Linked DNA regions of Minwuia thermotolerans. The protein of the gene in region 4 binds, or shares a complex with, the protein of the main gene of each other region. Links are inferred from orthologs where the notes say so. Each region holds a gene or a part of one and is shown on either strand. Other genes may lie near its edges.

Region 1 (6,176 bases), on a different replicon or contig from region 4:
CTGGCCCTCGATGGTCCACCAGCCGTGGGCGAAGACCCGTTTCGGCGGCTTCAGGCCCGCCGACATCAGGAACGCCGGCCAGTAGACCGCGTGAAAGCGCAGGATGTCCTTGCCCACCATGTGCAGGTCGGCCGGCCAGAAGCGCGGATAGAGCCCGGAATCCGTCTCCGGGTAGCCGACGGCGGTCATGTAGTTGGTCAGCGCGTCCAGCCAGACATACATGACGTGCTCCGGATCGCCGGGCACCGGCACACCCCAGTCGAACGTGGTGCGCGAGATCGAAAGATCCCGCAGCCCGGAGCGGACGAAGCTGACGACCTCGTTGCGGCGCTGCGCCGGCAGGATGAAGTCGGGGTTGGCCTCGTAGAACGCGAGCAGGCGGTCCGCCCAGGCCGAAAGCCGGAAGAAGTAGCTCGGCTCCTCGACCCATTCCACCTCGGCGCCCGAGGGCGCGATCATCCGGCCGTCCGGCGTCTTCGTCAGTTCGTCCTCGCCATAGAAGGCTTCGTCGCGCACCGCGTACCAGCCGGCATAGGAACCCAGATAGATGTCCCCGGCCTCCTGCAGCTTGCGCCACAGATCCTGCACGCTCGTGACGTGCCGCTCCTCGGTGGTGCGGATGAAGTCGTCATTGGTGATGTCGAGCGCGCCCATCATGTCGCGGAAGTTCTGCGAGACGCGGTCGCAGAAGGCCTGCGGATCGAGGCCGGCGGCCTGAGCCGATTTCTCGACCTTCTGTCCGTGCTCGTCGGTGCCGGTCAGGAAATGGACCTCATGGCCGTCCAGGCGCTTGAAGCGCGCGATCACATCGCAGGCCAGCGTCGTGTAGGCGTGTCCGATATGCGGCCGGTCGTTGACGTAGTAGATCGGCGTCGTGATGTAGTAGCTCGGCTTCACGGCGGCAGCATCCTGCATGGCGGTCCTGGGTCTGCGCCGGTCTCAGAGACCGGCGCGTCGTGCGGCGTCCTCGAACGCGGAAAACAGGGTCAGGGTCACCGTCTTGCGGTTCAGGTTGACCGCTTCCGTGCGCTCCCGAAGGTGGCGCAGGTTTTCACACAACTCGAACCAATGTTCAAGACTGCCGCCCCTTGCGCGGCGGGCCAGCTCCGCCTCCTGTTCCGATGGGTGGGCGATCTCCGCCGCGCCGCCGCCGGCAAGTACGATGCGCCGCAGCACACCGTCCATCAGATCGCCCAGAATGGCGAAGCGCCGCTCCGCCTCTGCGCCCTTGTCGGTCAGCGCCGCGAGGCGCAGCGCCGCGCCCTTCTCGATCGCCGGTGCACCGGCCAGCACCTCGAGGAGCTGGCGGTAGATCTCCGCACCGCCCGCTTCCGCGAGGCGCAGCGCCCGGCCGGGAGACCGGTCGGCCAGCGCCAACAGCATTTCACGCTCGGATTCGTCGATGTCCGGGCGCAGGCGGCGCAGGACTTCCAGCGCTTCCCGGCTATCGGGTGCGCGCAGGTCGAGACGGCGGCAGCGGGAACGGATGGTCGGCAGCAGCGCGCCGGGCCGGTGCGCCACCAGCAGGAACACGGTGTTGGCCGGCGGCTCTTCCAGCGGCTTCAGCAAGGCGTTCTCGGCGCTGCGGGTCATGTCGTCGGCGGCGTCGATGATCACCACCCGCCGGCCGGCGCGTGCGGCGCTCTGAGCCAGGAAACGCGTGAGCTGACGCACCTCGTCGATGCGGATGCCGGTGAACCATCGCTTCTTCTCGAAATCCCAGGTTCGGCGCAGGCGCACGAGATTGGGGTGGCCGCCCGAGGCGACGGCGGAGAAGACCGGATCTTCCGGATCCGTGTACAGGCCCCTGTCGTCATCGCCGAACAGGCCCCCGTCCCCGTTCCCGGCAAGCAGCCGGCGCGCGAAACGATAGGCAAGGGTCGCCTTGCCGATGCCCGCCGGCCCGGCCAGCAGCCAGGCGTGGTGGAGTTGCCCGCCGCCGGCCATGGCAGCGGCCATGGCGCGCTCGGCCGACTGGTGCCCCATCAGGAAGGGTGTCAGCGCCGGATGAAGGTCGGCGTCGACCTCGTCGGGCGCCGGGCGTTCGAGTTCGTCGCTCATGCCTCCAGCACCGCGTCGAGTGCCGCGCGCACCGACTGCCAGACCGCATCCGGGCCGCCGGTCGCGTCGATCACGCGGCAGCGTTCCGGATCGGCGGCGGCAATGTCGAGAAATCCCTGACGCAGCCGGCGGTGGAAGGCATTCTCCTGACCCTCGAAACGGTCGGCGGCGCCGCCGCGGTCGCGCACCCGGGCGAAGCCGGTTTCGACCGGCGCATCGAGGACGAGGGTGAGATCGGGGCCGAAGCCCCCGAGCGCCAGCCTCTCCACAGCGTCGATGGCGGCAGCATCGACGCCGCCGGCGGCGCCCTGATAGGCGCGGGTGGAATCCGAGAAGCGGTCGCAGACCACGATGGCGCCGCGTTCGATGGCTGGCCGGATGACGCCGGTGACATGGTTGTGGCGTGCGGCGTACAGCACCAGGACCTGCTCGAGCGGGTCAAGGGCGACCGCCCCATCCAGAAGGATCTCCCGCAGCCGTTCCGCGGTCGGCGTGCCGCCGGGTTCGCGCGTGGCCACCACCTCATGGCCGCGTTCGGCCAGATAGCCGGCGCAACGTGCGGCCTGGGTGGATTTGCCGGCGCCCTCGCCGCCTTCGAAGGTGATGAAGAGTCCCCGGCCCGCCGGTTTCCGGATCACTCGGCGCTCCAGATCATGTGGCCGACCGCGGCGGCGATGCGGCCCATGGGGCCGAGCCGGGCAACGTCCGATCCGGCCAGCAGAGGCTGGCGGACGGTCTCGACGCCGGGGATTGTCACTACCAGCTCGGCCAGTGGCTCCCCGGCCTTGACCGGTGCCGGGATGGGACCGTCATAGACGACTTCGACCCGCATCTGTTCGCGCATGTCCGGCGAGAGCGTCAGCGCCAGGGGTTCGGCCGTGACCAGCGGCACGCGCACCTTCTCGCCCAGCCAGACCTCGGCCGTCTCGACTTCCTCCCCATCGGCGAACAGCTTGAAATTACGGAACGTGCGGAAGGCCCACTGCATGAAGCGGACCGACTCGGTGGCCCGCTCCCGGGCGCTCTCCATGCCGGCGAGAACGAAGATCAGGCGCTGGCCGTCGCGCTCGGCCGCGGCCACCAGGCCATAGCCGGCCTCCTCCGTATGGCCGGTCTTCAGGCCGTCGGCGCCATCGAAGCTGTAGAGCACCGGATTGCGGTTGCTCTGTTCAATGTCGTGGTAGGTGAATTTCTTCTCGGCGTAGAGGCCATAGTAATCCGGGAAGTTGCTGATCGTCAGGCTGGCCAGACGCGCCAGGTCGCGCACGCTCATGCGGTGTTCGGGGTCCGGCCAGCCCGTGGCGTTGCGCAGGGTCGTGTTGTCCAGGCCCAGTTCCTGGGCCTTCTCGTTCATGCGCTCGGCGAAGGCCTCCTCGCTGCCGGCCAGGCCTTCGGCGACGACGATGCTCGCATCGTTGCCGGACTGGACGATGATGCCGCGCAGCAGGTCGCCCACCCGGACCTGCTTGCCGACCTCGACGAACATCTTGGAGCCGCCCTTCTTCCAGGCCTTCTCGGAGACCACGAACGTGTCGTCCTCGGTGAGCGTGCCCGCCTTGAGCTGCTCCAGCAGCATGTAGACGGTCATGATCTTGCTCATCGAGGCGGTCGGGATCGGCTCGTCGGGGTTCTTCCGGAAGAGGACCCGGCCCGATCGGTGGTCGAGAATGATGGCGTGGGTGGCGGCGGTCTCGAAGTCGGCGGCGCTGGCCCCGCGCGGCGCGGCCGCCATGGCGACCGTGGCGATGACCAGCAGGAAAAGCACACGGATCATGATCTTACGCTTACTGCTCTGTTTCCGGTGGGCGGAAGTCTAGTCGACGATGATACGCGCGTCACCCGCACCCTGGGACTTGATGCGCGCCAGGGCCCGGTCGGCCTCGGTCACGTCGCCCAGGGGTCCGATCCGCACACGGTAGAAGTCGCGGTCGTCGATCAGCGTATGCTGGATATCGACGCCGCCGACGGGCGAGAGCATCGCCTTCATGCGCAGCGCATTCTGGTAATCGGTAAAGGCGCCGGCCTGCACGAACAGGCGCGTGTCGGCATCCACGGGCACGCGGTAGACCGTCTCTGCCGCCGCGGCCTGTTCCGGCAGCACATCGGGCGGCGCGGCCGGCGCCCGGGTCACGGCGGGAGTGGAGAGCGACATGGCCGACGCGCCCTCTGCGGCATCCGGCGGCGCCAGGGCGGCGACCTTCACCGTCGGCCGCGGCGCTGCAGTGACGCTCTTCTCTTCCGCGACGGTGATCGCCTTCGTGCGCATCACGAAAGCGTCGTCGGGCGAGCCCTTTATGCGCACCCGCACGCGGGCCACGCCGTCGTGCTCGAAGCCCAGCAACTGGGCCGCGCGCCGCGACAGATCGATGATGCGGCCATCGACGAAGGGTCCCCGGTCGTTGACGCGGACCACCAGCACCCGCCCGTTCTCGAGATTGGTGACTTCCACCGTGGTCGGCAGCGGGAGGGTCTTGTGAGCCGCCGAGACACGGTTCATGTCATAAATTTCGCCCGCCGCGGTCAGCCGTCCATGGAACGGCTCGCCATACCAGGACGCGAGTCCCGTCTCGTCGTACTTCGGATCGTCCTTCGGGAAGTAGCGCACATTGTTGATCGTGTAGGGCCGCAGGCTGGCCGCCCGCACGCGTTCGGCGTGGATCTTCCGTTCCTGCGGCGTCGGCTGGGCGGCGTGATTGGCCTTCTTGGCGACGTGCACCGCCAGTTGCGATTCGGCGCAGCCCGCCAGGGCAAGCACGCCTGCCGCGATGACAGCGGCGATGCCGGGCCGCCAGCCTTTCCGAACGCCGTCGATCATACTGTCCCCCTCGCTCTCCGGCGGACCCTCCCTACTCCGCCGGCCAGAGATGGTCGGACAGAGTGGCGACAGCCAGACCGTACAGGTGTGCGCAGTTATACCGCAAGATGGAATGGTAGTTCCGATAGACAAGGAACGCCGGACCCTCCGCCCCGTCCGGTTCTACCAGCGAAGCCGGCAGATCGCGCCCCGGGAGGTCCGTGCCATCGATCCGGCGCACCCCGAGGGCCTGCCATTCGGAGAGTCGGAGCGTGTCGGTCATGGCGTCGATCGCCCGGCAGCCCGACCGCCCGCTGCGTTCCGGCAGACGGGCGCGGAAGCCCGGATCGTCCGGCAGACGCACCGGCCGGCCCCAGGTCTGGTCGTCGCTCCAGCCATGCTGCGCCAGGTAGTTCGCGATCGAGGCGAAGACGTCCGCCTCACTGCTCCAGATGTCCCGGCGGCCGTCGCCGTCGAAATCGCGGGCATAGGCCATGTAGCTCGACGGCATGAACTGCGGCTGTCCCATGGCCCCGGCCCAGGAGCCCATCATCCTGCCGTGCTCGATATGGCCGCGGTCGATCATCTCCAGGGCCTTGAACAGCTCGTTGCGGAAGAAGGCCGAGCGCCGCCGGTCATAGGCCAGGGTGGCCAGCGCCGGTATGACCGGCATGGTCGGCTTCACCGCGCCATAGCGGGTCTCCATGCCCCAGATCGCCACCACGTAGCGCGGCTGCACGCCGAAGGTCTGCTGGATGCGCGCCAGCAAATCCCGGTGCTCCACGATCTTCGCGCGGCCGACACGGATATTGGTTTCAGTCAGCAGCCGGTCGGCATAGGTCCGGAATGTCAGCTTGAACTCGGCCTGGCTGCGGTCCCGCTCGACGATGCGGCGCACGGGCTCGACGCCGCGTAGGGCCTGATCCAGCGTCGCGGCGCTGATCCCCCGCTCCAGGCCTTCCTGCCGGACGCCGTCCAGCCAGGTTTCGAATTCGGGCGGCGCCTCCTCTGCGGCGCGGACCGGGGCGGCCCCGGGGACAAGGACAAGTAGGGCCAGACCGGCCAGCAGGGATGTACCGATTTTCATGAGCCTGTCGCACATCGCTGCACCTTGCCGGAACGTCCCGGATTCGAAAAGCCCCGATGGCGGACAGATGGACGCCCCGCACCGGCTTTGCTAATCACCTTGGCCGAGGACAGGTGGCCGAGTGGTTGAAGGCAGCGGTCTTGAAAACCGCCAAGGGCTAACACCCTTCGTGGGTTCGAATCCCACCCTGTCCGCCAATTGATCTACATAATGCATTTTGAAGATGGTAAATTT
Region 2 (7,936 bases), on a different replicon or contig from region 4:
GCGGCTCCGGCCGTTCCTGGTCATGGCGACGGGCGATCTGTTCTTCGTGCCGCACGATTCCTCGGTCCGCGCCGCTGCCGCGATCGAGATGATCCACACCTATTCGCTGATTCACGACGATCTGCCCTGCATGGACGACGACGACCTGCGGCGCGGCAAGCCGACCAATCACCGCCAGTTCGACGAGGCGACAGCGGTGCTGGCCGGCGATGCGCTGCAGCCGCTGGCGTTCCGCACCCTGCTGGACCCGGCCACCGATCCCAGCGCCGACATCCGCCTCGATCTGGCGCAGCGGCTGGCGCGTGCGGCCGGCGCCGAGGGCATGGTCGGCGGGCAGATGATCGACCTGCAGGCGGAGACGACATCCTACGATCTCGACCAGATCACCCGGCTGCAGAACATGAAGACCGGCGCGCTGATCGCCTGGTCATGCGAGGCCGGCGCCATACTCGGCCGCGCCACGGCGCGGGAACGGGAGGCGCTGAAGGCCTATGGCCTCGACCTCGGTCTGGCCTTCCAGATCGCCGACGATCTGCTCGACGCGGCCGGCTCGGCAGAGGAAATGGGCAAGGCCGTCGGCAAGGACGCCGAGGCCGGCAAGGAAACCTTCATCACGCTGATGGGCCCCGAAGGTGCGCGAAAAAGGGCGGAGGAACTGGTTGCACACGCCGTCGCGCGCCTTGATTTGTTTGGTGAAAGGGCCTTTCTATTGAGGGAAGTGGCGCGGTATGTGATCGACCGGCGGTCGTGACCGTCAAGCGCCCGGCCCGCACGGCAGTAGCAAAGGGGTAAGCGGCAGTGGCCGAAACTTCGAAAACACCATTGCTCGACACCGTCAGCAGCCCGGCGGAGCTCAGGGGACTGGCGCCCGAGCAGCTCCGCCAGCTGGCGGACGAACTGCGGGCGGAGACGATCGATGCGGTCTCCCAGACCGGCGGGCACCTGGGCGCGGGGCTGGGCGTCGTCGAACTGACGACGGTGCTGCACTACGTCTTCAACACGCCCGACGACAAGCTGATCTTCGACGTCGGCCACCAGTGCTATCCGCACAAGATCCTGACCGAGCGACGCGACCGAATCCGCACGCTCCGCCAGGGCGGCGGCCTGTCGGGCTTCACCAAGCGCGCGGAAAGCGTCTACGACCCCTTCGGCGCGGCCCATTCATCGACCTCAATCTCGGCCGGGCTGGGCTTCGACGTCGCCCACCGCATGCAGGGCCAGCCCAACCGCGTGGTCGCGGTGATCGGCGACGGGGCCATGTCGGCTGGCATGGCCTACGAGGCGATGAACAATGCCGGCAGCATGAAAAGCCGGATGATCGTCATCCTGAACGACAACGAGATGTCGATCGCCCCGCCGGTCGGCGGCATGAGCGCCTATCTCTCGCGGCTGATCTCCGGCAAGCCCTATCTGTCGATCCGCGAGGTCGGCAAGAAGCTGGCCGAACGCTTCCCGCGGCAGCTCTCCAAGATGGCCCAGCGCGCCGAGGAATTCGCCCGCGGCATGCTTACCGGCGGCACCATGTTCGAGGAGCTGGGTTTCTACTATGTCGGCCCGGTGGACGGGCACAATATCGACCACCTGCTGCCGGTGCTGGAGAACGTCCGCGATGCCGGCAGCGGCCCGATCCTGGTGCATGTCGTCACCGAGAAGGGCAAGGGCTATCCGCCAGCGGAGCAGTCGGCGGACAAATATCACGGCGTCGCCAAGTTCGACGTGGTCACCGGTGCGCAGCAGAAGGGCAAGCCGAATGCGCCGGCCTACACCAAGGTCTTCGCCAACGCGCTGGTGAAGGAAGCGGCGAAGGATGACAGGATTGTCGCCGTCACCGCGGCCATGCCCTCGGGCACCGGCCTCGACGTCTTCGGCAAGGCCTTTCCCGACCGCACCTTCGACGTCGGCATTGCCGAGCAGCACGGGGTGACCTTCTGCGCCGGCATGGCGGCCGGCGGCCTGAAGCCCTTTGCGGCGATCTATTCGACCTTCCTGCAGCGCGGCTACGATCAGGTTGTCCACGACGTCGCCATCCAGCGGCTGCCTGTGCGGTTCGCCATCGACCGGGCCGGCCTGGTCGGCGCCGACGGCCCCACCCATGCGGGCGCATTCGACGTCACCTATCTGGCGACGCTGCCGGGTTTCGTGGTCATGGCGAGCGCCGACGAGGCGGAACTGGTTCACATGGTCGCCACCGCGGCGGCGATCGACGACCGGCCCTCGGCCTTCCGCTATCCGCGCGGCGAGGGCGTGGGCCTGGAAATGCCGGAGGAAGGCACGCCCCTGGAGATCGGCAAGGGCCGGATCGTGCGCGAGGGCAATGCCGTCGCCATCCTATCCTTCGGCGGGCGGCTGCAGGAATGCATGAAGGCGGCCGAGGACCTGGCCGCGCGCGGGCTGAGCGCCACCGTGGCCGATGCCCGCTTCGCCAAGCCGCTGGATACCGACCTGATTACCCGGCTCGCACGGGAGCATCCGCTGCTGGTCACCATCGAGGAAGGCGCGGTCGGCGGCTTCGCCAGCCATGTGCTGCATTTCCTGGCGCAGAACGACCTGACCGACGGGCTGAAGGTGCGGCCCATGTGCCTGCCCGACATCTTCATCGATCAGGACAAGCCGGAGAAGATGTACGATGTCGCCGGTCTCAACGCGCAGCATATCGTGGCCACGGTGCTGGGGGCGCTCGACGTCGATGCGCGGGACGGGACGGTCAAACCGGCCAGGGCGTGACCTGGACGCCAGATATGGGGTTCGCGCGTCACGAATCGGCAACATGACGGGTCTATAGCGGCGTCACCACAGGATCGGGGGCCTATAGATCGATGTTTTCCTCGGATACGGTGCGCTGCCGAACGATCTTCATCTCTGATGTCCATCTGGGCACGCGCGGATGCCAGGCGGAACGCCTGCTCTCCTTCATCAAGGCCTTCGAGGCGGACACGATCTACCTGGTGGGCGACATCGTCGACTGCTGGGCGCTGAAACGCGGCTGGTTCTGGCCGCAGAGCCACAACGACGTGGTCCAGAAACTGCTCCGCCAGGCCCGCAAGGGCGTTCGGGTGATCTACATTCCAGGCAATCACGACGAGGCCTTCCGCGACTATTGCGGCACGCATTTCGGCGGCGTCGAGGTGAAGACGGACGACATCCACACCGCCGCCGACGGCAAGCGCTATCTGGTCACCCATGGCGACGCCTTCGACGGCGTCGTGCGCTATGCGAAGTGGCTCGCGGTGCTGGGCGACTGGTCCTACAACATGCTGATCCGGGTCAACACGGTGCTGGCCCGGGTGCGGCAGCGGCTGGGGCTGCAGTACTGGTCGCTGTCGGCCTATCTGAAGTTCAAGGTCAAGAACGCGGTGCAGTTCATCGACAACTACGAGACCACCGTGGCCGACGAGGCGCGCCGCCGCGCCGTCGATGGCGTCATCTGCGGCCACATCCACCATGCCGAGATCCGGGAGATCGAGGGCATCACCTACGTCAACGACGGCGACTGGGTTGAGAGCTGCACTGCGGTGATCGAGCGCCAGGACGGTCGCCTGGAGATCATCCGCTGGTCGGACGCCCTAGCCGAAGCCTTCGCCGAGAAGCGGGCCGCCGGCGAACGCTCCAGAATTCGGGCCGCGTGAGAATTGCGCTCGTCACCGACGCCTGGCATCCGCAGGTCAACGGCGTCGTGCGGACCTGGAGCCGCGTGATCGAGGAGTGCGAGCCGTTGGGGCACGAGTTTCTCGTCATCGCCCCGCGCGACTTCCGCACCATGCCCTTGCCGACCTATCCCGAAATCCGCATCGCCGTCGCGCCCGGCGCCGGGCTGCGGCGGCGGCTCGCCGAATTCCGGCCCCAGGCGGTCCATATCGCCACCGAAGGGCCGCTGGGTCTGGCGGCACGGCGGTTCTGTGTCCGGCGCGGCTGGCCGTTCACCACCAGCTATCACACGAAATTTCCCGAATACCTCGCCGCGCGGCTGCCCGTGCCGCTCAATTGGGGATACCGGGCGATACGCTGGTTCCACCGCCGCTCGTCCGGCGTTCTGGTGGCGACGCGCTCGATCCGCCGCGAACTGGAGGCGCAGGGCTTCGCCAACATCGTCGACTGGAGCCGGGGCGTCGATACGGCGCTGTTCCGCCCCGACGGGCCGAGGGCATGGGAGGGCGGCGAGCCGCTTTTCCTCTATGTCGGACGGGTGGCGGTGGAGAAGAACATCGAGGCCTTCCTGGCCCTCGACCTGCCGGGCAAGAAGGCGGTCGTCGGCGACGGCCCTCAGCTCGCCGAACTGAAGCGGAATCACCCCGACGCGATCTTCCCGGGGGCGAAGTTCGGAGAGGAACTGGCCGCCTGGTACCGCAGCGCCAGCGTCTTCGTCTTCCCCAGCCGCACCGACACCTTCGGTCTCGTGCTGCTGGAGGCGCTGGCCTCCGGCGTGGCCGTCGCGGCCTATCCGGTGCCCGGGCCGCTGGACGTGATCGGGGCCGACGGGCCGGGTGTACTGGACGAGGATCTGGGCCAGGCCGCGCTGGCGGCGCTGGAAGTCGACGCCGCCCGTTGCCGGACCCACGCCATGCGGTTCTCGTGGGCGGCCTGCGCACGGCAGTTCCTCGACAATCTGGCGCCGATCGCGACAAAGGGGTAGGAAAGGGAAAAGAATACGCGGCAAGGGAGACCCCGTCCATGACCCCCGACCTGAAGGAAATGCGGATCGATCTCGCCTGCGCGCTCCGCTGGGCTGCGCGCCTCGGCCTGCACGAGGGCGTCTGCAACCACTTCTCGCTGGCCGTGCCCGACGCCGACGGCGCGATGCGCGGCAACCGCTTCCTGATCAACCCCTATGGCTGGCACTGGTCGGAGATCACCGCGTCGTCGCTGGTCATGGTGGACGCGGACGGCAATGTGATCGAGGGCGACAACGAGGTGGAGGATACCGCCTTCACCATTCACCGCGGCATCCATGTCGCCGCGCCGCACGCTGTCTGCGTCATGCACACGCACATGCCGCACACCACGGCGCTTACCCTGCTTCGGGACGGCGAACTCAAGATGTGCGAGCAGAACGCGCTCAATTTCCACGACCGCATCGCCTACGACGAGGACTACAACGGCCTGTCGCTGGACAACGCCGAGGGCGACCGCATCGCCTCGAAACTGGGCAACCGCTCGGTGCTGATGATGGCGAGCCACGGCGTCACCGTGACGGGTCCGAACGTCCGCGAATGCTTCAACGATCTGTACTACCTGGAGCGCGCGGCGACCTTCCAGGTGCTGGCGCGGTCCACGGGCGGGAAGCTTCGCACGCTCTCGGACGAGGTCGTTGCCCTGACCTCGCGCCAGATGGCGGAGGAGCGGCCCAAGCTGGCCGAGCGGCACTTCTCGGCGCTCCGGCGCATCCTGGAGCGGGAAGAGCCGGAGTTTCTGAACTGACCGGTATGCCGGTGACGTCGCGCGAGTGGATTTTCCCCCTCCCCCGGTCATTCTCCGGCAAGGGGGAGGAAGCGAAGTCACGCGGCACAAGCTTCATTCCATGGTCGTGATGGATCGACCGCGGCGGCTGCCGGACGGGCGGCTGACGGCGCATCTGCTCTCCGACCGCGCCGGCCCGGCGGGCTACCGGGAACTCATGCCTGTGGCGCTTTCGCTCGGCTGCCATCCGCGCGCGCTGCAGGAGCCGGGCACCTACAAGGAGCATTTCGATCTCATGGGGGAGAAGCGGATCGGGGCGGCGCTGGCGCATCCCGATATCGCCACGGTGACCTGGCGCCGGATCGCCGACATCCTGAAGGCGAAGCGCGCTCAGCGGTCCTGATCGCGCTGCTTCCGCGAGTTCGACCCGAAGCCTCGGCCCTCGCCGATCGACGTCTTGCCGTAACGGGCGCGGATCCGGTCCAGCGCGCCCTCGATCTGGCGGCGTTTCGCCCGGTTTTGGTCGAGCAGGTCGGGCGGATCGGTGTCTCGCTCCCCGTCGAGACCGCTCATGCCGACGCCGATGAGCCGGAACCTGCGCCGCCCGTCCGCCTCGCGGCGCAGCAGCGGCTCGGCGGCATGGTAGATGGTCCCGGCGAGCTGGGTCAGGTGGTCAAGCGTGTGGCTGCGCGTGTGGACGCGGAAATCGGCGGTGCGGAGCTTCAGCGTCACCGTCCGCCCTGCGATCCGCTTCTCCTTCAGCGTCGCCGAGACGTCCTCCGACAGCCGCCAGAGGATTCGCGCCAGTTCGTCAAACCCGGCGATATCGTCATTGAATGTCGTCTCCGTCGAGACGCTCTTGCGTTCCCCGTCCGGGTTGACGGCGCGCGTGTCGCGGCCGTCGGCGAAGGCGCGGAGCCGCTTGCCGATGACGCCGTAGCGGCGCATCAGCTCGGTCTCGTCATGGCGGCGCAGGTCGGCGAAGGTGCGGATGCCGTCGGCCGCCAGCCGGCCCGCGAAGGCCTTGCCGACGCCATAGATGTCGGAGACCGGACGCGGCGCCAGGAACTCGACCGCTTCCGCCCGGCCGATGACCGCGAAGCCGCGCGGCTTGTCGAGGTCGGAGGCCAGCTTGGCGAGAAACTTGTTGTAGGAGAGGCCGACCGAGATGGTGACGCCGATATCCGTTTCGATACGCCGCGCCAGCCGCGCCAGGGTGGCGGCCGGACTGGCGTGGTGGACGCGCGCCGTGCCGGTCAGGTCGAGGAAGGCCTCGTCGATCGACAACGGCTCGACCAGCGGCGTCAGGTCCAGCATCAGGGTCCGGATCTCGCGACTGACGGCGGCGTACTTCTTCATGTCCGGTTTCCGGACTACTGCATCCGGACAGGCCTTCAGCGCCTTGAACATGGGCATGGCGGAGCGGACGCCGTAGATCCGCGCCATGTAACAGGCGGTCGAGACGACGCCGCGCCGGCCGCCGCCGATGATCAGCGGCCTGTCGCGCAGGCTCGGATCGTCGCGCTTCTCCACCGCGGCGTAGAAGGCGTCGCAGTCGATATGGGCGATCGAGAGGTCGTGCAGTTCCGCGTGGCCGAGCGTGCGCGGCGACCCGCAGGCCGCGCACAGGTCCCCGGCGATGTCCGTCGAGAAGCAGTCGCGGCAGAGCGCGTTCACGACGTCGGCCAGAGCCATGCGGCGCCGCGCACGCCGCTGGCGTCACCGAAGACGGGCTGGCTGATGACGGTTGAGACGTAGTCGGAGAAGACGTGATCGTTCAGCCGGTCGGCGACGGGCTGATAGAGCTCCACGCGGTTGGAGATGCCGCCGCCCAGGACGATCATGTCGGGATCGATGATGTTGATGACATGAGCCAGGGCCCGCGCCAGGCGGTCGACATAGTCCGCCCAGATTCCGCTGTCCGCGATCTCGCGCGCCGGAACGCGCCGCCCGGTCTTGTCCAGGTGGAGACGCTCCACCGCCGGACCGGAGAGGAAAGTCTCGATGCAGCCACGCTTTCCGCACCAGCAGGCCGGGCCGGGGCGCTCGTCGTCACGCGGCCAGGGCAGGGGATTGTGGCCCCACTCCCCGGCGATGGCGTTTGGGCCGGTCAGCGTCTTGCGGTCGATCACCAGCCCGGCGCCGACTCCGGTGCCGAGAATGACGCCGAAAACCGTCGGCGCGCCGGCGGCTGCGCCGTCGATGGCTTCGGAAAGCGCGAAGCAGTTGGCGTCGTTCGCCAGCCGGACCGGGCGGCGCAGGGCGGCCTCCAGATCCCGCGCCAGGGGCTGGCCGTTGAGCCAGGTGGAGTTGCAGTTCTTCATCAGTCCTGTGACGGGGGAGACCGCGCCTGGCGTGCCGACGCCGACGCGTCCCCGCCGGCCGGTTCGCTCCTCGAGCTCTGCCACCAGGCCCAAGATGGCGTCGATGGTGGCGTGGTAGTCGTCGCGGGGGGCGGGCACGCGTTGACGGTACATCTCGCGGCCCCGGTCATCGATCGCCAGGGCCTCGATCTTGGTGCCGCCGAGATCGATGCCGATGC
Region 3 (6,878 bases), on a different replicon or contig from region 4:
TCCATTCGCCGCCGCCCTGACCGGGATCGACTTGCGTGCGCCGGCCGATGGCATTATCCCGTTGACGCAAACGTAAGTCCGTCTTCGGGGGAGCGAAGCCCATGAACGTCACCGCCGCGCCCGCCCGGCACGCCGATGCAGCCGTCGAGAATTTCGACGTGCTGATCGTCGGCGCCGGCATTTCCGGCATCGACGCCGCCTACCACCTGCAGCAGCACTGCCCGGACAGGAGCTTCGTCCTGCTGGAAAACCAGGAGAGCTTCGGCGGCACCTGGCTGACGCACAAATATCCCGGCATCCGCTCCGACAGCGACCTGTTCACCTTCGGCTATTCCTGGAAGCCCTGGGTCGACAAGCCGATCGCGACCGCCGACAAGATCATGCGCTATCTCGACGAGGCGCTGGACGAGCAGGACATCCGCCGCCACATCCGTTTCCGCCATCAGGTGAAGGCCGCCCGCTGGTCGAGCGCCGACAAGCGCTGGTCGGTCGAAGTGCTGGACAAGGAGTCCGGCGAAATCCGCCGTTTCTCGGCCAGTTTCCTGTGGATGTGCCAGGGCTATTACCGTCACGAGGAAGGCTACAAGCCGGACTTCCCCGGCCAGGACAGCTTCAGGGGACAGATCGTCCATCCCCAGGAATGGCCCGAGGATCTGGACTATGCAGGCAAGAAGGTCGTCGTCATCGGCTCCGGCGCGACCGCGGCGACGCTGATCCCGGCGATGGCGGAGAAGACGGCGCACATCACCATGCTGCAGCGTTCGCCGACCTATTTCTTCGCCCGGCCCAACGAGAACGAGCTCGCCACGCAGCTCCGCGAACTCGACATCCCGCAGGAGTGGATCCACGAGATCGTCCGCCAGAAGATCCTGAAGGACCAGCGCATGATCCAGACGCTGTCCTTCACCCAGCCGGATTTCCTGAAGGACCAGCTGCTCGGCGCGGCGAAGGAACATCTGGGCGAAGATTTCGACTACGAGACCCACCTGACGCCCAGCTACCGCCCCTGGCGGCAGCGCCTCGCGCTGATCCCGGACGGCGACCTATACACGGCGATCAGGGCGGGCAAGGCCTCCATCGTCACCGACGAGATCGAGAGCTTCACCGAGACCGGCATCCGCCTGAAGTCCGGCGAGGAGCTGGAAGCCGACATCATCGTCACGGCGACCGGCTTCAACTTCTGCATCCTGGGCGACGTGGAGATCGAGATCGACGGGCGGAAGCTCGACTTCGCCGAGACGGTGACCTATCGCGGCGTGATGTATTCCGGCGTGCCCAACATGGCCTGGGTGTTCGGCTATTTCCGGGCGAGCTGGACCCTGCGCGCCGACCTGATCTCGGGCTTCGTGACGCGGCTGCTGAACCACATGGCGGACAAGGGCGCGGAGATGGTCGTGCCGACGCTCCGCGACGAGGACCGGGGCATGAACTTCGGTCCCTTCATCGACCCGGAGAACTTCAATCCCGGCTACGTCATGCGCTCGCTGCACCTGCTGCCAAAACAGGGCGACCGCGATCCCTGGCGCTTCGAGCACGATTACTTCGCCGAGAAGGACGTCCTGCCGGTGGCCGAACTGGACGACGGGGTGCTGATCTACCGGTAGTCCCACATGGCGCGCGGGGGATGGCATGGCCGGCCCGCGCGCATTCGGGGGCGGGCTGGAGACCAACGGACCGTGGGTCCGGACAAGCTCGTCCAGCCGGAGGACTGATTGACTGGTCCAATCAACGCTGTCGCCCTTGGACCCCGGATCAAGGTCCGGGGCAGGCTTGATCCAAGGGCCCGGCGAACCAATGAACTGGGTCCTGGGGTCAAGCCCCAGGACGCCAAGTGTATCCCTCCACCCCTTCGTGGAACGACCTAGATGCCCTTGCGGCTGGCGAAGGCAGTCACCAGCGTGCCGTCGTCGAGATAGTCGAGCTCGCCGCCGACGGGCACGCCGCGCGCCAGCCGGGTGATCTCGACGCCGCTTTCTTCCAGCCGCTCGGTGATGTAGTGGGCCGTGGTCTGTCCGTCGACGGTGGCGTTGGTGGCCAGGATGATCTCGGTGACCGCCGGGTCGGCGGCGCGCGGAATCAGACTCTCGATGTTCAGATCCTCGGGGCTCACCCCGTCCAGCGCGGAGAGCACGCCGCCCAGGACGTGATAGCGGCCGCGGAAGGCGGAAGCGCGTTCCAGCGCCCAGAGGTCGCCGACCTGTTCGACGACGCAGATGATCGCCGGGTCGCGCCGCGGGTCGGCGCAGATCTCGCAGGGGTTCACGGTGTCGACATTGCCGCAGGTCGCGCAGACGCCGACCGATTCGGCGGTCTGGGCCAGCGCCTCGGCCAACGGCAGCATCACCGTTTCCTTGCGCTGGATCATATGGAGCGCCGCGCGCCGCGCCGAACGCGGACCGAGTCCGGGCAGCTTGGCCAGCAGCCTGATCAGGCGTTCGACATCGGCGGCGGCCATGGTTCAGTGACGCTCCAGATCCGGCGTCTTCAGAACGGCAGCTTCATGCCGGGCGGCAGGTCCAGCCCGCCGGTGACTTCGCTCATCTTCTCCTTGGCCGCCCCGTCGGCGCGGCGCTTGGCGTCGTTCAGCGCCGCCACGACCAGATCCTCGACCATCTCGGGGTCTTCGGGGTCGAGCAGGGAGGGATCGATCTTCACCTTCTGCACCGCGCCCTTGGCGGTCATGGTGACCTTGACCATGCCGGCTCCGGCCTCCCCGGTGACCTCCAGTGTCTCCAGTTCGGCCTGCAGGGATTCCATCTTCTCCTGCATGGCCTTGGCCTGTTTCATCAGGTTGCCGAGATTCTTCATCCGTCTTCGTTCTCCTCGTCATCCGGAGCGGGGGGGACCGGCTCGGCGTCAAGCTCCGCCCGGCCGATCACGAACGCCTTCGGAAAATACTTCTTCACCTCGCGGACCAGCGGATCGTCCTCGTCGGAAGCCTGGCGCTGCGCCGCCGCGTCCCGGCGCTGCTCGGCAACGGTCGGCTCGCCCCCGGCATTGGAAATGATAACACCCCAGCGCGCCCCGGTCCGCTGATTCAGCCAGTTGACCAGCCGCTGGCTGAAATCAGCCGGCGCACCGTCGGTCAGCGCGATTTCCAGACGGCCGGGCTGATAGCTCACCAGCCGGACATGGTTCTCCAGATGGCCCAGCAGGCCGATCTCCTTGGCGTCGTCGACGAACTGCAGCAACGCCTGGAAGTCCTGCGGCAGCGGCGGCCCGTCCGGTTCCGGCGCCGCCTGCGGAGAGGGGCGGGAGACCGCCTGCGCCTGCGGCCTGGACCCGCCGCCGCTATTGCCGCTGCGGGGCGGCTGCGGCTGCGGGGGCTGACCCTGTGCCGGGGCGCCGTCGCCCTGCTGCAGACGGCGCATCAGGTCCGCCGGATCGGGCAGGTCGGACGCGTAGGCCAGGCGGATCACCGACATCTCGGCTGCGGCGATCGGCGATGGCGCGTTGCGCGCTTCGGCCAGGGCCTTCAGCAGCATCGACCATGCGCGGGACAGCACCGGCATCGACAGCGCCGCCGCCATGGCCTGACCCTTCTCCCGCTCCTCGGCGGCGCGCGCCTCGGGCGGTTCGTGGCCCGGCGCCAGCTTCTCCGCCGACAGCCAGTGGGTCACTTCCAGCAGATCCTGCAGGATCATCTGCGGGTCCGCGCCGGCGTCGTAGAGTTCCCGCAGCAGGGTCAGCGCTTCGGCGCCCTCCCCCTTCATCGCCGCCTCGTAGAGCTCCAGCACGCGGCGGCGGTCGGCGAGTCCCAGCATGTCGCGGACCAGCGCCTCGCCGGCCTGCCCGCCGCCATGGGCGATGGCCTGATCCAGCAGGGAAAGCGCGTCGCGGACCGACCCTTCGGCGGCGCGCGCCAGTAATTGCAGCGCGCCTTCGTCAACGGCCGCGCCCTCGCTGTCGGCGATCGATTTCAGGTGCCGGATCAGGCCGTCCGCCGGCACCCGTTTCAGATCGAAGCGCTGGCAGCGCGACAGCACCGTCACCGGCACCTTGCGGATCTCGGTGGTGGCGAAGATGAAGACGACGTGCGCCGGCGGCTCCTCCAGCGTCTTCAGCAGCGCATTGAAGGAGTTGTTCGACAGCATGTGGACCTCGTCCACGATGTAGACCTTGAAGCGGCCCTGGACGGGCAGATAGGGCACGCCGTCGAGCAGTTCCCGCATCTGTTCGACCTTGGTGCGGGAGGCGGCATCCAGTTCCTGGACGTCGATGTGCCGCCCTTCGGCGATATCGCGGCAGTCCTTGCAGGTCCCGCAGGGCGTCATGGTCGGGCCGTCGGCCGAGCCGCAGTTGAGCGCCTTGGCAATGATCCGCGCGGTCGTCGTCTTGCCCACGCCGCGCACGCCGGTGAGCATGTAGCCGTGGTGCAGACGCTTGTGCTCGATGGCATTCGAGAGGGTGCGGACCAGCGCGTCCTGGCCGATCAGTTCGTCGAAGCTCTGGGGGCGGTACTTGCGTGCGAGAACCTGATAGGGCGCTGGACCGGCCTCTGTCATCGTCCCTGCACGGCTCCATGGAGTGATCGGGCGGGAGATTGCCCGGCGACCCGGACCGGATTCGTTACGGCTGCTTCCTTCCGGATCTGACCGGGTTGGCGAGCGGTCCGTCCGCAGGCAACCTCCCGGGCCGTATATCGCAAGGAAGTCCCCCCCATTTCAAGGGGAGTCAGCCGCCCAGTTCGCGTCCCCTGTCGCGGGCGGCCAGAACCGCCTTTTCCATCAACGGCTTCAGGCCGCCTTCGGCCATCAGCACCTTCAGCGCCGCCTCGGTCGTGCCGCCGGGGCTGGTGACATTGACGCGAAGCTGCGCCGGGCCCTCGTCCGCATCCCGCGCCAGGCAACCGGCGCCGTAGACCGTCTGCAGCGCCAGCTTTGCCGACAGCGCCGCCGGCAGGCCCGCCGCCTCGCCCGCCGCGGCCAGACATTCGATCATGTGGAAGACATAGGCCGGACCGGAACCGGAAACCGCCGTCACCGCGTCCATCTGGCTCTCGTCCTCGACCCATGCGACTTCGCCCACCGCCGCCAGCAGTTCGCCGGCGCGGACCTTCATCGCCTTGGTGACGTTCGGATTCGGGCAGGCGACCATCATCCCCTTGCCCACCGCCGCCGGCGTGTTGGGCATGGTGCGCACGATCGCCGCGTCGCCGCCCAGTGCGCCTTCGAAGAAGCCGATGGTGGTGCCCGCGGCGATGGAGAGGAACTGCGTCTCCGGCGACCTGAAACGGGCATAGGCCGGCGCGACGTCGGCCATCATCTGCGGCTTCACCGCCAGGATCACGCAGTCGGGGGCGAATCCGTCCGGGACGTCGTCCGCGGCGGACACGACGGTGACACCCTTCGCCTTCAACGCCGTCTGCGCGGCCTCGGCCGGCTCCACGATCACCACCGTCCGCGGATCGGTACCGCGCGCCAGCCAGCCGTCCAGCATGGCGCCGCCCATCTTGCCGCAACCGACGAGAAGCAGTCCGTTGGCCATCATCGTCTCCCCGAAATCCCCGCAGAATCATTCGGCGTCCTCGGGCCTGACCCGAGGACCCATGTATCCATCAACGCAGGACTGGGCCCTCGGATCAAGTCCGAGGGCGCCGTCGATGCAAAGGCCGGTGTTCCCGTCTCAGACCTGCACGAAGTCGGCGCAATAGGGGTTCGTCATGCGCTCGTTGCCGAAGGTCGACGTGTCGCCATGACCGGGCACGAAGGTGACATCGTCGCCCAGCGGCCATAGCTTCTCCCGGATCGAGGTGATGAGCTGCTGATGGTTGCCGCGCGGGAAATCTGTGCGCCCGACCGAGCCGCGGAACAGCACGTCGCCGACGATGGCGATCTTCGAGGGCTCGTGGAAGAAGATCACGTGGCCCGGCGTGTGGCCCGGGCAATGGCGGACCTGCAGCGTCATGGTGCCGACGGTGACCTCGTCGCCGTCTTCCAGCCAGCGGTCCGGCGTGAAGGAGCGGGCATGGCCGAAGCCGAAACGCTGCGCCTTCTCGTCGAGACGGTCGATCCAGAAGGTCTCCTCCTTCTGCGGCCCCTCGATCGGCAGCTCCAGCTTCTCGGCCAGTTCCGCCACCGCACCGGCATGGTCGAGATGTCCGTGGGTGACCAGGATCTTCTCCAGCCTGACGCCGTTCTCCTTCGCCACCTCCAGCAGGCGCTCGGCGTCGCCGCCGGGGTCCGTCAGGGCGCCCGCCATGGTCTCCGGATCCCAGATGACGCAGGCGTTCTGGCGGAAGGGCGTGACGGGCACGATGGCGACTTTCATGGACTTCTCCCCTTGGCTGTCATGCAGATGTAGCGGCCCCCGCCGCGCGCGTGAAGAGGCGGCGATTGACGCCCGCCATGCCCTGGGGCATCTGACGCCGGTTCCAGGGGAGGGAGCGCATGATTCGCAACGAGATCAGGGCCACGCCGATCTTCTCCGACCACATGCCGATCCGTGTGGTGGAGAAGGCGAACGGCCGCTACGTGCTGGAGACGGAGTTCAGCGACTATCACCTGAACGCCGCCGGGTCGGTCCATGGCGGCATGCTGTCGGCCTTCCTGGACTGCGGGCTGGCCGGCGGCGGCGCTTCGGCGGTCGATGACGGTAGGGGCAAGTACGGCGTCACCATGACCATGACGGTCAACTTCGTGCGCGAGGCCCGGCCCGGGCTGCTGCGCTGCGAGGCGGTGGTGATCGGCGGCGGCCGGGCGACCAAGTTCGTCGAGGCGAAGCTCTACGATGACGGGCCCGGCGCGGTGGCGACCGCCAGCGGCGCGGTCAGGGTGATCGACCTGTAATTGTACAACTACTATTCGTTGTTGGGCTGGGTTTCCATAGTGGCACCTTTCGGTGGCTCACGGCCTGCGGTCGACTCTAGTGGAGCGAAT
Region 4 (7,880 bases):
GCGTGCCCGGCCGTTCGTAGAGCGCCTGCATCTCCGCGGTCATCTCGTCGAGGCGCTTCGCCTCGCCGCTTTCGATCAGCCGCCGGTCCAGGACATAGGCTTCGCGGACGCCGCGTACCTCACGTTCGAAGATCAGGCTGCCGTCCCCGGCCCGGCGCGCTTCCCAGCCACGCTCATAGTCGGGGAACAGCACATCCAGCCGCTTTGCCACGGAGGCCGCGATCTCCGTCATCCTGTCGGGATCGCCGAAGACCGCAGGGGAAAGACCGCCGGCGATGGCGAGCTGCTCGACCACCCAGTCGGGATACTTCTTGCCGATGGAGTCCAGCAGCCGCCGCACGCGCCGCGCCCGGCCCACCAGTTCGTGCAGTTCGCCGCCGCCGTGCTGGACGCCGTTGAAATCGACGAAGGTCGCTTCGGCCAGGCCATTCTCGATCAGGTAGTCCTCGTACTGGCGCTGATCCTTGCGATAGACCGACGACTTGCCCTTGGTGATCTTGTAGAGCGGCGGCTGAGCGATGAAGAGGTGTCCCCGTTCCAGCAGCTCCGGCATCTGACGGTAGAAGAAGGTCAGCAGCAGCGTGCGGATGTGGGCGCCGTCGACGTCGGCGTCGGTCATGATGATGATCTTGTTGTAGCGCAGCTTCGCGATGTCGAAGTCCTCGCGGCCGATGCCGGTGCCCATGGCCGTGATCAGGGCGGTGATCTCCGTCGAACCCAGCATCTTGTCGAAGCGGGCGCGCTCCACGTTCAGGATCTTGCCGCGCAGGGGCAGCACCGCCTGGGTGCGGCGGTCGCGAGCCTGCTTGGCGGAACCGCCCGCCGAGTCGCCCTCCACCAGGTAGAGCTCGCTTTCCTGCGGATCCCGCGACTGGCAGTCCGCCAGCTTGCCGGGCAGGCCGCCCAGGTCGAGGGTGGACTTGCGCCGGGTCAGTTCGCGGGCCTTGCGCGCGGCTTCGCGCGCCGCCGCGGCCTCGACGATCTTCTGCACCACGGCGCGGGCCTCGGTCGGGTTCTCCTCGAACCACAGGTTCAGGCCATCGCCGACCAGGTTCTCCACCGGCTGGCGAACCTCCGATGAAACCAGCTTCTCCTTGGTCTGGCTGGAGAATTTCGGGTCCGGCGCCTTGACCGACAGGACGCAGGTCAGTCCCTCGCGGGCGTCGTCGCCGGTGATCGAGACCTTCTCCTTGCGGGCGATGCCGCTGTTGGCGGCGAAGGTGTTGACGCAGCGGGTGAGCGCCGCGCGGAAGCCGGCCAGGTGCGTGCCGCCGTCCTTCTGGGGGATGTTGTTGGTGAAGCAGAGGACGTTCTCGTGATAGCCGTCGTTCCACTGCAGCGCCGCCTCGACGGTCACGCCCTCGCGTTCGCCCTTCATCATGATCGGCTTCTTGATCAGCGCCGAGCGGTTGCGGTCGAGATAGTTGACGAATGCCTCGGTGCCGCCCTCGTAGTAGAGCTCCTCCCGCCGCGTCTCGACGTGGCGGCGGTCTTCCAGAAGGATGCGCACGCCCGAATTGAGAAAGGCCAGCTCGCGCAGGCGATGCTCCAGGATGCCGAAGTCGAACTCGATCTCCTTGAAGGTGTCCAGGCTGGGCAGGAAGCGGACCATGGTGCCGGAACGGCCTTCGTACTCGCCGATCACCTCCAGGTCGCCCTGGGGCTCGCCGTGCACGAAGCGCATGTAGTGGATGCGCCCGTTGCGGCGGATGGTCAGTTCCAGCCATTCCGACAGCGCATTGACCACCGACACGCCGACCCCGTGCAGGCCGCCGGAGACCTTGTAGGAATTCTGGTCGAACTTACCGCCGGCGTGCAGCTGGGTCATGATCACCTGCGCCGCCGACATGCCCTCGCCTTCATGAAGGTCGACGGGAATGCCACGGCCGTTGTCGGTGACGATGCAGGCGCCGTCGGCGTCCAGAATCACCTCGACGGTATCCGCGTGGCCCGCCAGCGCTTCGTCGATGGCGTTGTCGACGACCTCGAAGACCATATGGTGCAGGCCCGAGCCGTCCTCGGTGTCGCCGATGTACATGCCCGGGCGCTTGCGTACGGCGTCCAGGCCCTTCAGCACCTTGATGGAACTCGCGCCGTATTCCTCGCTGTCGCCGTTGGTCTTGTCGCTCATGTCGGTCCTCTCAGCTCCGCGACGCCGGCGTCAGCGCCGAGTCACGTACTTCGTAGTGCTGCGCCCGTTCGCCCAGCATGTCAAAAAGATGGCCTTCCGTGCCCGTCATCCAAGCCTGGCTGCCCAGAGCAGCAATCTCGTCGTAGAGCGCGGCGCGCCGGTCGGCGTCCAGATGGGCCGCCACTTCGTCCAGCAGCAGGATCGGCGTGACGCCCCGTTCGGCCGCCTGCATGCGCGCGTCCGCCAGGATCAGCGCGATCAGCAGCGCCTTCTGCTCGCCGGTCGAGCATTGTTCGGCCGCGGCGTCCCTGGACAGGTGCCGCACCGCCAGATCGCTGCGATGGGGCCCCAGGCGGGTCATGCCGGCGCGGGCGTCCTCCTCGCGGCCGTCGCGGAGGCCGGCCATGAGACCCTCCTCCACTTCGACCGCCGGGCGACCGTCCAGCGCCGTCTCCAGCCCCTCCAGCGCGATCTCGGCGGCGGGGAAGGGGCCGATGCCGGCGCGCACCGCCCGGGCGGTGCGTTTCGCCCAGGCCAGCCGGGCGGCGGCGATGGCGACGCCGTGCTCGGCCATCTGGGCTTCCAGCGCCCCCAGCCAGCGGTCGTCCCTGTTGCCGTCCTTCAGCAAGCGCAGCCTTTCCCGCATTGTGCGTTCGTAGCGGTTCGCCCGGGCCCCATGGTCCGGGTCGAACCCCAGGATCAGGCGGTCCATGAACCGCCGCCGGACCGCGGCCCCGTCCAGGAACAGCCGGTCCATCTGCGGCGTCAGCCATGTCACCGGGGTGACACCGCTCAACTGCATCGGCCCGACGCTCTCCCCGTCCAGCCGCGCCACCCGTTTCTCCTGCCCCGGATCGCCGGCGATCCCGGTGCCGACGGCGACCGTCTCTCCGTGACGCTCCACCATGGCGGCCACGGCCCAGCGTTCGGCCCCCCGCCGGGTCATTTCCGTCAGCCGTGCGCGGCGCAGGCCGAGGCCCGGTGACAGCATGGAGACGGCCTCCAGCAGATTCGTCTTGCCCGCCCCGTTCGGGCCTGTGAGCACCACCGGCCGGCTATCGGGCTCCATCGTCGCCCGGTCGTAGGATCGGAAATCCGTCACGGTAAGACGCCGCACCGCCGCCGGTTCGGCCCGGTCGGCGGCTTCGGGGGCTGTGGCCGGCATCGCCGCCGGCTCAGACCCGCATCGGCATCAGGACGTAGAGCGCCGAAGCATCCTGCGGATCGCGGATGATGGTGGGCGCCGCGGCGTCGGAAAGCTCGAAAAGCGCGCTCTCGCCGTCGATCTGCGACGCGATCTCCATCAGATAGCGCGAGTTGAAGCCGATCTCCATGGCCGGCGCATCGTAGCTGACGGCGATCTCCTCGGAGGCGCTGCCGGCGTCGGGGCTGTTGGCCGACAGCACCAGCCGCTCGCTGTCCATGGAGAGTTTCACCGCCCGCGATTTCTCGGTCGAGATGGTGGAGACCCGGTCCACCGCGCTGGTGAAGATCTTCGCGTCGACCTCCAGGCGGCGTTCGTTGTTGGACGGGATCACCCGCTCATAGTCGGGGAAGGAGCCATCGATCAGTTTCGACGTCAGCACCGACCGGCCCAGCGCGAAGCGGATCTTGGTCTCGCTGACGGAAATGGCGACGTCCTTGTCGGTGTCGCCCAGCAGCCGGTGGATCTCGGCGATCGCCTTGCGGGGCACGATGACGCCCGGCAGGGCCTCCGCGCCCGCCGGGGCGTCGATCTCGAAGCGCGCCAGCCTGTGACCGTCCGTGGCGACGGCGCGCAGCTTCTTGCCGTCATCGCTGGCGTGCATGTAGACGCCGTTCAGATAGTAGCGGGTTTCCTCGGTGGAAATCGCAAACCGCGTGCGCTCGACCAGGGTGCGCAGTTCCTCGGCCGCCATGTGAAAGCTGTGCGGCAGCTCGTCATCCTCGAACGTCGGGAAGTCCTCGTTCGGCAGGCAGGCCAGCGCGAAGCGGGAACGGCCTGACTGCAGCACCAGGCGGCGGCGTTCCTGATCCAGACTCAGTTCCACGTCCGCGCCGTCAGGCAGCTTGCGCACGATATCGTAGAGCGTGTGCGCCGGCGCCGTCGCGGTGCCGGGCGTGTCGACCCTGGCGTCGTTCTCCTCGACGATGGCAAGCTCCAGGTCGGTGGCGCGAAACCTGACCGCGTCCGAGCCCGCCTCGATCTGCACGTGGCTCAGGATCGGGATGGTATTGCGCCGTTCCACCACGCTCTGCACATGGCCCAGCGTGGACAGGAGAGCGGCGCGTTCAATGGTCAGTTTCATCGGTAATGTCTTGCCAGAACTGGTTCGAACGGGAACCTGACGGCCGGCAGCCGCCAGAGCAGTTCTCTATAGCACGCTGGCGTCACGATTCGCCAACGATTCCATGGATTTTACCGGCCTGCGGCGGGGCCGGTCCGCGGCCTGCCCGCTCAGTTGGAAAGTGCGGCCTCCAGCAGGCGCACGTCCTCGGCCAGGCTGGAGTCGCTCTGGATGAGTTCCTCGATCTTCCGCACCCCGTGCAACACCGTCGTATGATCGCGGTTGCCGAAGCGCCTGCCGATGTCGGGCAGGCTGCGCGTGGTCAGCTTCTTGGAGAGATACATGGCGACCTGGCGCGGCCGGGCGACGGCGCGGGCGCGGCGGCTGGACGACATCTCGGTGATCTTGATGGAGAAGTGCTCGGCCACCTTCTTCTGGATTTCGTCGATGGTGATCTTGCGCGAATTGGCGCGCAGCAGATCGGCCAGGACGTCGCGGGCGAGGTCCAGCGTGATTTCCCGGCCCATCAGCTCGTGATGGGCGATGACCCGCTTCAGTGCGCCTTCCAGTTCCCGCACGTTGGAGGTGATCCTGTGCGCCAGGAACTGCAGCACATCCTCGGGAACATGGACGTCGGCGTTCATCGCCAGTTTCTGCTCCAGGATGCCGACGCGGAGCTCGAAGTCGGTGGGGTGGATATCGGCCACCAGTCCCCAGCCCAGCCGGGAGCGCACGCGCTCCTCCATGCCGTCCAGGTCGGAGGGCGAACGGTCGGCGGAGATCACGACCTGGTGCTTGCGGTCCACCAGCTCGTTGAAGGTGTGAAAGAATTCCTCCTGGGTGGAGTTCTTGTCGGTGAAGAACTGCAGGTCGTCGATCATCAGCACGTCGACGGAGCGGAACTGCTCCTTGAACGCCATGGTGTCCTTGAAGCGGACCGCGCGGATGAACTGGTACATGAACTTCTCGGCCGACAGGTACATCACCCGGCGTCCGGGCTTGGCGCGCACGATGTGCCAGGCGATGGCCTGCATCAGGTGGGTCTTGCCCAGGCCGACGCCGGAATAGAGGAACAGCGGGTTGAAGGCCACGTCGTCGGAATCCGCGACCCGCCGCGCCGCGGCGTAGGCCAGTTCGTTGGCCTTGCCGACGACGAAGTTGTCGAAGGTCAGGGCGGCGTCCAGAAGGCCGGTCAGCCCCTCCACGGCCGTGTCTTCGCGCGCCGGTTCGGCCGCCCGCGCGGGGGCGGCCGCAGCCTCGGCTTCGTCGCTGCCGGCCTCTCCGGCGGTCACGCCCTCCTTCGCCGTCCCGCGGCCAGCAGCTTCCAGGCCGACATGGATGGCGATCTCGCGGATGTGCGGCACGTCACGCTGGAATTCGCGCAGCAACAACTGTTGGTAGTTGTTCCTCACCCAATCTTTCAAGAACGCGGTCGAAGCGAGCAGTACGGCGCGGTCATCGTGCAGCGCCACGGGGCGCAGAGGCGCCAGCCAGCTCTTGAAGGCGGCGTCCCCGACAGCCTTGCGAACGCGCCCTCCGACGCGCTGCCAAAGCAGATGCAGCGCTTCGCTGTCGTCCATGGCCGGCGCGTCGTCGATGTCCTCGGAAATCCTGTCCGCCTCGAAAGTCAACTTCGCGCTCCCGTGTTGTCGAATACTGCGGCTGGCGAGGCCGAAAACGCAAAAAAGCCTGTTCAGACCGATGTACAGTCTGTTGACGCAACGCTGATTTTGACATCAGGACTCGAGAAGGCAGACGGTCTGTGGGGTTCGTCCGTATTTATCCGGATCTGTTCTTGTCTCGGCCCACTCCGTCATCTCCCGGTCTGTCCCGCGAAGCGAACTTTAGATCGGATGGCGGGCGGCTTTCAAGAGGCCTCGGTTGAGAGAAAACTCCGCAATTAGGAAGAAATCCCGCTTCTCGGCGCTCTGCGGTTGGAATCATTGGCGATTCAATTTTCGCCGCCGGGCAAAAAAAATGTCACTGAAATGAAATGTGCCGCGGACGGGGTCCGCGGCACACCAGAAACGGGAATTTCTTCCGGAAGATCGATCAGGCGGAAGCCAGGGCCCTGGTCCGCGCGTTGAGGCGGGACACCTTCCGGGCGGCGGCATTGCGCTTGATGACGCCCTTCTGCGCGGCCTTGTCCAGTTCGCTCTGCGCGATCTGGAGGGCCTTGTTCGCGGCCTCGGCGTCGCCGGCGGCCAGTGCGACCTCGACCCGCTTGACATAGGTCCGCATCCGGCTGCGCCGGGCCACGTTGCGCGCGGTGCGCGTCGCCGTGCGGCGGATGTCTTTCTCGGATGATTTGATGTTTGCCATGTCCAGTCCCAAAGGCGGATTCAGTCAATTCGAAGGCCGGGCTTATAGACGCGCCGTCCCGGTGCGTCAAGCGCCGCGCCGCGCCTACTCCGCCGCCTGCGGATGCGCGCGCCGCCGCGCCGTGGCCGCCATGTCCACGTCCCGGCCGGAGGGATCGAGCACGACGCCGAAGAGCTCCCGTGCCTGGTCGGATGTGTAGTAGCCAAGGCGGATGTCGGCCAGCACTTTCGCGGCGGGACGCCGGAAGGGGTCGCCGTAGCCGCCGCCGCCGGGCGTGCCGACCTCGATCCTGTCGCCCGCGGCAACCCGGATGTCCTGGTCCTTCGAGAGATGTTCGGGCACGTAGGAGCGTCCGCCGCGATGCACGGTGACGCTGTTGGGCATTCCGTCGCAGCCGCCCAGAACTCCCTGCGGCCCGAAGCGGCCGTGGTCCATGACGAAGGAGGCGGTGGCCTCCCCGCGACGCACTTCGACGGTGTATTTCAGGCCGAAGCCGCCGCGCTTCTCCCCGGCGCCGCCCGAACCTTCCCGCAGGCCGTACTCGTGGTACAGCACGGGATAGTACTGCTCCATGACCTCGATCGGCGGCGTCTTGGAGATGCCGATGGTCGAGCAGCCGTTGGTCAGTCCGTCATGGTCGGCATTGCCGCCATAGCCGCCGCCGGAGATCTGGTACATGACGTAGGAGCGTCCCCGGGCCGGATCGTGCCCGCCCAGGGCGAAGTTGCCGCTCGATCCCGCTGGGGCGGCCGTGACCCTGTCGGGCAGGGCCTGCACCAGCGCGGCGAAGACCGCTTCGGCGATGCGCTGGCTGACCTCCGCCGCGCAGCCCGATACCGGCCGCGGATAGCGCGCGTAGAGAAAGGTGCCCTCCGGATCCTCGATCTCCAGGGGCTCGAAGGCGCCGGCGTTGATCGGCACGTCGGGAAAGATGTGGCGCATGGCGAGATAGACCGAGGACCGGGTGGTGGCGATCACCGAGTTCATCGGCCCCTGGCAGGGCGGGCTGGAGCCGGCGAAGCTGAAGCGCAGGGCGCCGTCGCGCTTCTCGACCGTCAGCTTGATGACCAGCGGTTCGTCGACCACGCCATCGGAATCGATGAAGGCCTCGGCCCGGTAGACCCCTTCGGGTATCTCGGCGATCCTGGCGCGCATCTGCC

What was found.
Region 1: the proteins of dnaN (region 4) and CWC60_RS02275 are in contact, whole or in part, in a cryo-EM structure (PDB 8GIZ), measured with the Escherichia coli proteins. The link is inferred for Minwuia thermotolerans from one-to-one orthologs.
Region 2: the proteins of dnaN (region 4) and CWC60_RS07360 are in contact, whole or in part, in a solved structure (PDB 1OK7), measured with the Escherichia coli proteins. The link is inferred for Minwuia thermotolerans from one-to-one orthologs.
Region 3: the proteins of dnaN (region 4) and CWC60_RS16015 are in contact, whole or in part, in a cryo-EM structure (PDB 8GIZ), measured with the Escherichia coli proteins. The link is inferred for Minwuia thermotolerans from one-to-one orthologs.

What each region holds. Positions count from the first base shown.
Region 1 is NZ_PIGG01000012.1:796-6,971, reverse strand. The notes cover bases 1-3,000. They hold CWC60_RS02275 (DNA polymerase III subunit delta'), read right to left. Parts: upstream 2,062-3,000; coding sequence 940-2,061; downstream 1-939. Other genes in these bases: CWC60_RS02265 (D-alanyl-D-alanine carboxypeptidase family protein), read right to left, coding at 2,696-3,000; tmk (dTMP kinase), read right to left, coding at 2,058-2,696; metG (methionine--tRNA ligase), read right to left, coding at 1-915. Outside these bases: more of CWC60_RS02265, read right to left, coding at 3,001-3,835; CWC60_RS24240 (septal ring lytic transglycosylase RlpA family protein), read right to left, coding at 3,875-4,876; CWC60_RS02255 (lytic murein transglycosylase), read right to left, coding at 4,908-5,942. UniProt on the Escherichia coli protein: Part of the beta sliding clamp loading complex, which hydrolyzes ATP to load the beta clamp onto primed DNA to form the DNA replication pre-initiation complex.
Region 2 is NZ_PIGG01000026.1:322,565-330,500, forward strand. The notes cover bases 4,938-7,936. They hold CWC60_RS07360 (DNA polymerase IV), read right to left. Parts: upstream 7,090-7,936; coding sequence 5,785-7,089; downstream 4,938-5,784. Other genes in these bases: CWC60_RS07350 (aldolase), read left to right, coding at 4,938-5,415; CWC60_RS07355 (DUF4031 domain-containing protein), read left to right, coding at 5,516-5,797; CWC60_RS07365 (ROK family protein), read right to left, coding at 7,068-7,936. Also shown: CWC60_RS07330 (polyprenyl synthetase family protein), read left to right, coding at 1-751; dxs (1-deoxy-D-xylulose-5-phosphate synthase), read left to right, coding at 799-2,724; CWC60_RS07340 (UDP-2,3-diacylglucosamine diphosphatase), read left to right, coding at 2,817-3,626; CWC60_RS07345 (glycosyltransferase family 4 protein), read left to right, coding at 3,623-4,630; more of CWC60_RS07350, read left to right, coding at 4,570-4,937. UniProt on the Escherichia coli protein: Poorly processive, error-prone DNA polymerase involved in translesion repair and untargeted mutagenesis. Copies undamaged DNA at stalled replication forks, which arise in vivo from mismatched or misaligned primer ends.
Region 3 is NZ_PIGG01000051.1:17,595-24,472, forward strand. Bases 2,156-5,129 are described here. They hold CWC60_RS16015 (DNA polymerase III subunit gamma/tau), read right to left. Parts: upstream 4,506-5,129; coding sequence 2,805-4,505; downstream 2,156-2,804. Other genes in these bases: recR (recombination mediator RecR), read right to left, coding at 2,156-2,455; CWC60_RS16010 (YbaB/EbfC family nucleoid-associated protein), read right to left, coding at 2,485-2,808; proC (pyrroline-5-carboxylate reductase), read right to left, coding at 4,675-5,129. Also shown: CWC60_RS16000 (flavin-containing monooxygenase), read left to right, coding at 102-1,604; more of recR, read right to left, coding at 1,862-2,155; more of proC, read right to left, coding at 5,130-5,487; CWC60_RS16030 (MBL fold metallo-hydrolase), read right to left, coding at 5,626-6,270; CWC60_RS16035 (PaaI family thioesterase), read left to right, coding at 6,390-6,788. UniProt on the Escherichia coli protein: Part of the beta sliding clamp loading complex, which hydrolyzes ATP to load the beta clamp onto primed DNA to form the DNA replication pre-initiation complex.
Region 4 is NZ_PIGG01000014.1:134,019-141,898, reverse strand. Bases 2,364-5,306 are described here. They hold dnaN (DNA polymerase III subunit beta), read right to left. Parts: upstream 4,420-5,306; coding sequence 3,307-4,419; downstream 2,364-3,306. Other genes in these bases: dnaA (chromosomal replication initiator protein DnaA), read right to left, coding at 4,569-5,306; recF (DNA replication/repair protein RecF), read right to left, coding at 2,364-3,296. Also shown: gyrB (DNA topoisomerase (ATP-hydrolyzing) subunit B), read right to left, coding at 1-2,131; more of recF, read right to left, coding at 2,142-2,363; more of dnaA, read right to left, coding at 5,307-5,978; rpsT (30S ribosomal protein S20), read right to left, coding at 6,451-6,720; CWC60_RS02975 (hydantoinase B/oxoprolinase family protein), read right to left, coding at 6,805-7,880. UniProt on the Escherichia coli protein: Confers DNA tethering and processivity to DNA polymerases and other proteins. Acts as a clamp, forming a ring around DNA (a reaction catalyzed by the clamp-loading complex) which diffuses in an ATP-independent manner freely and bidirectionally along dsDNA.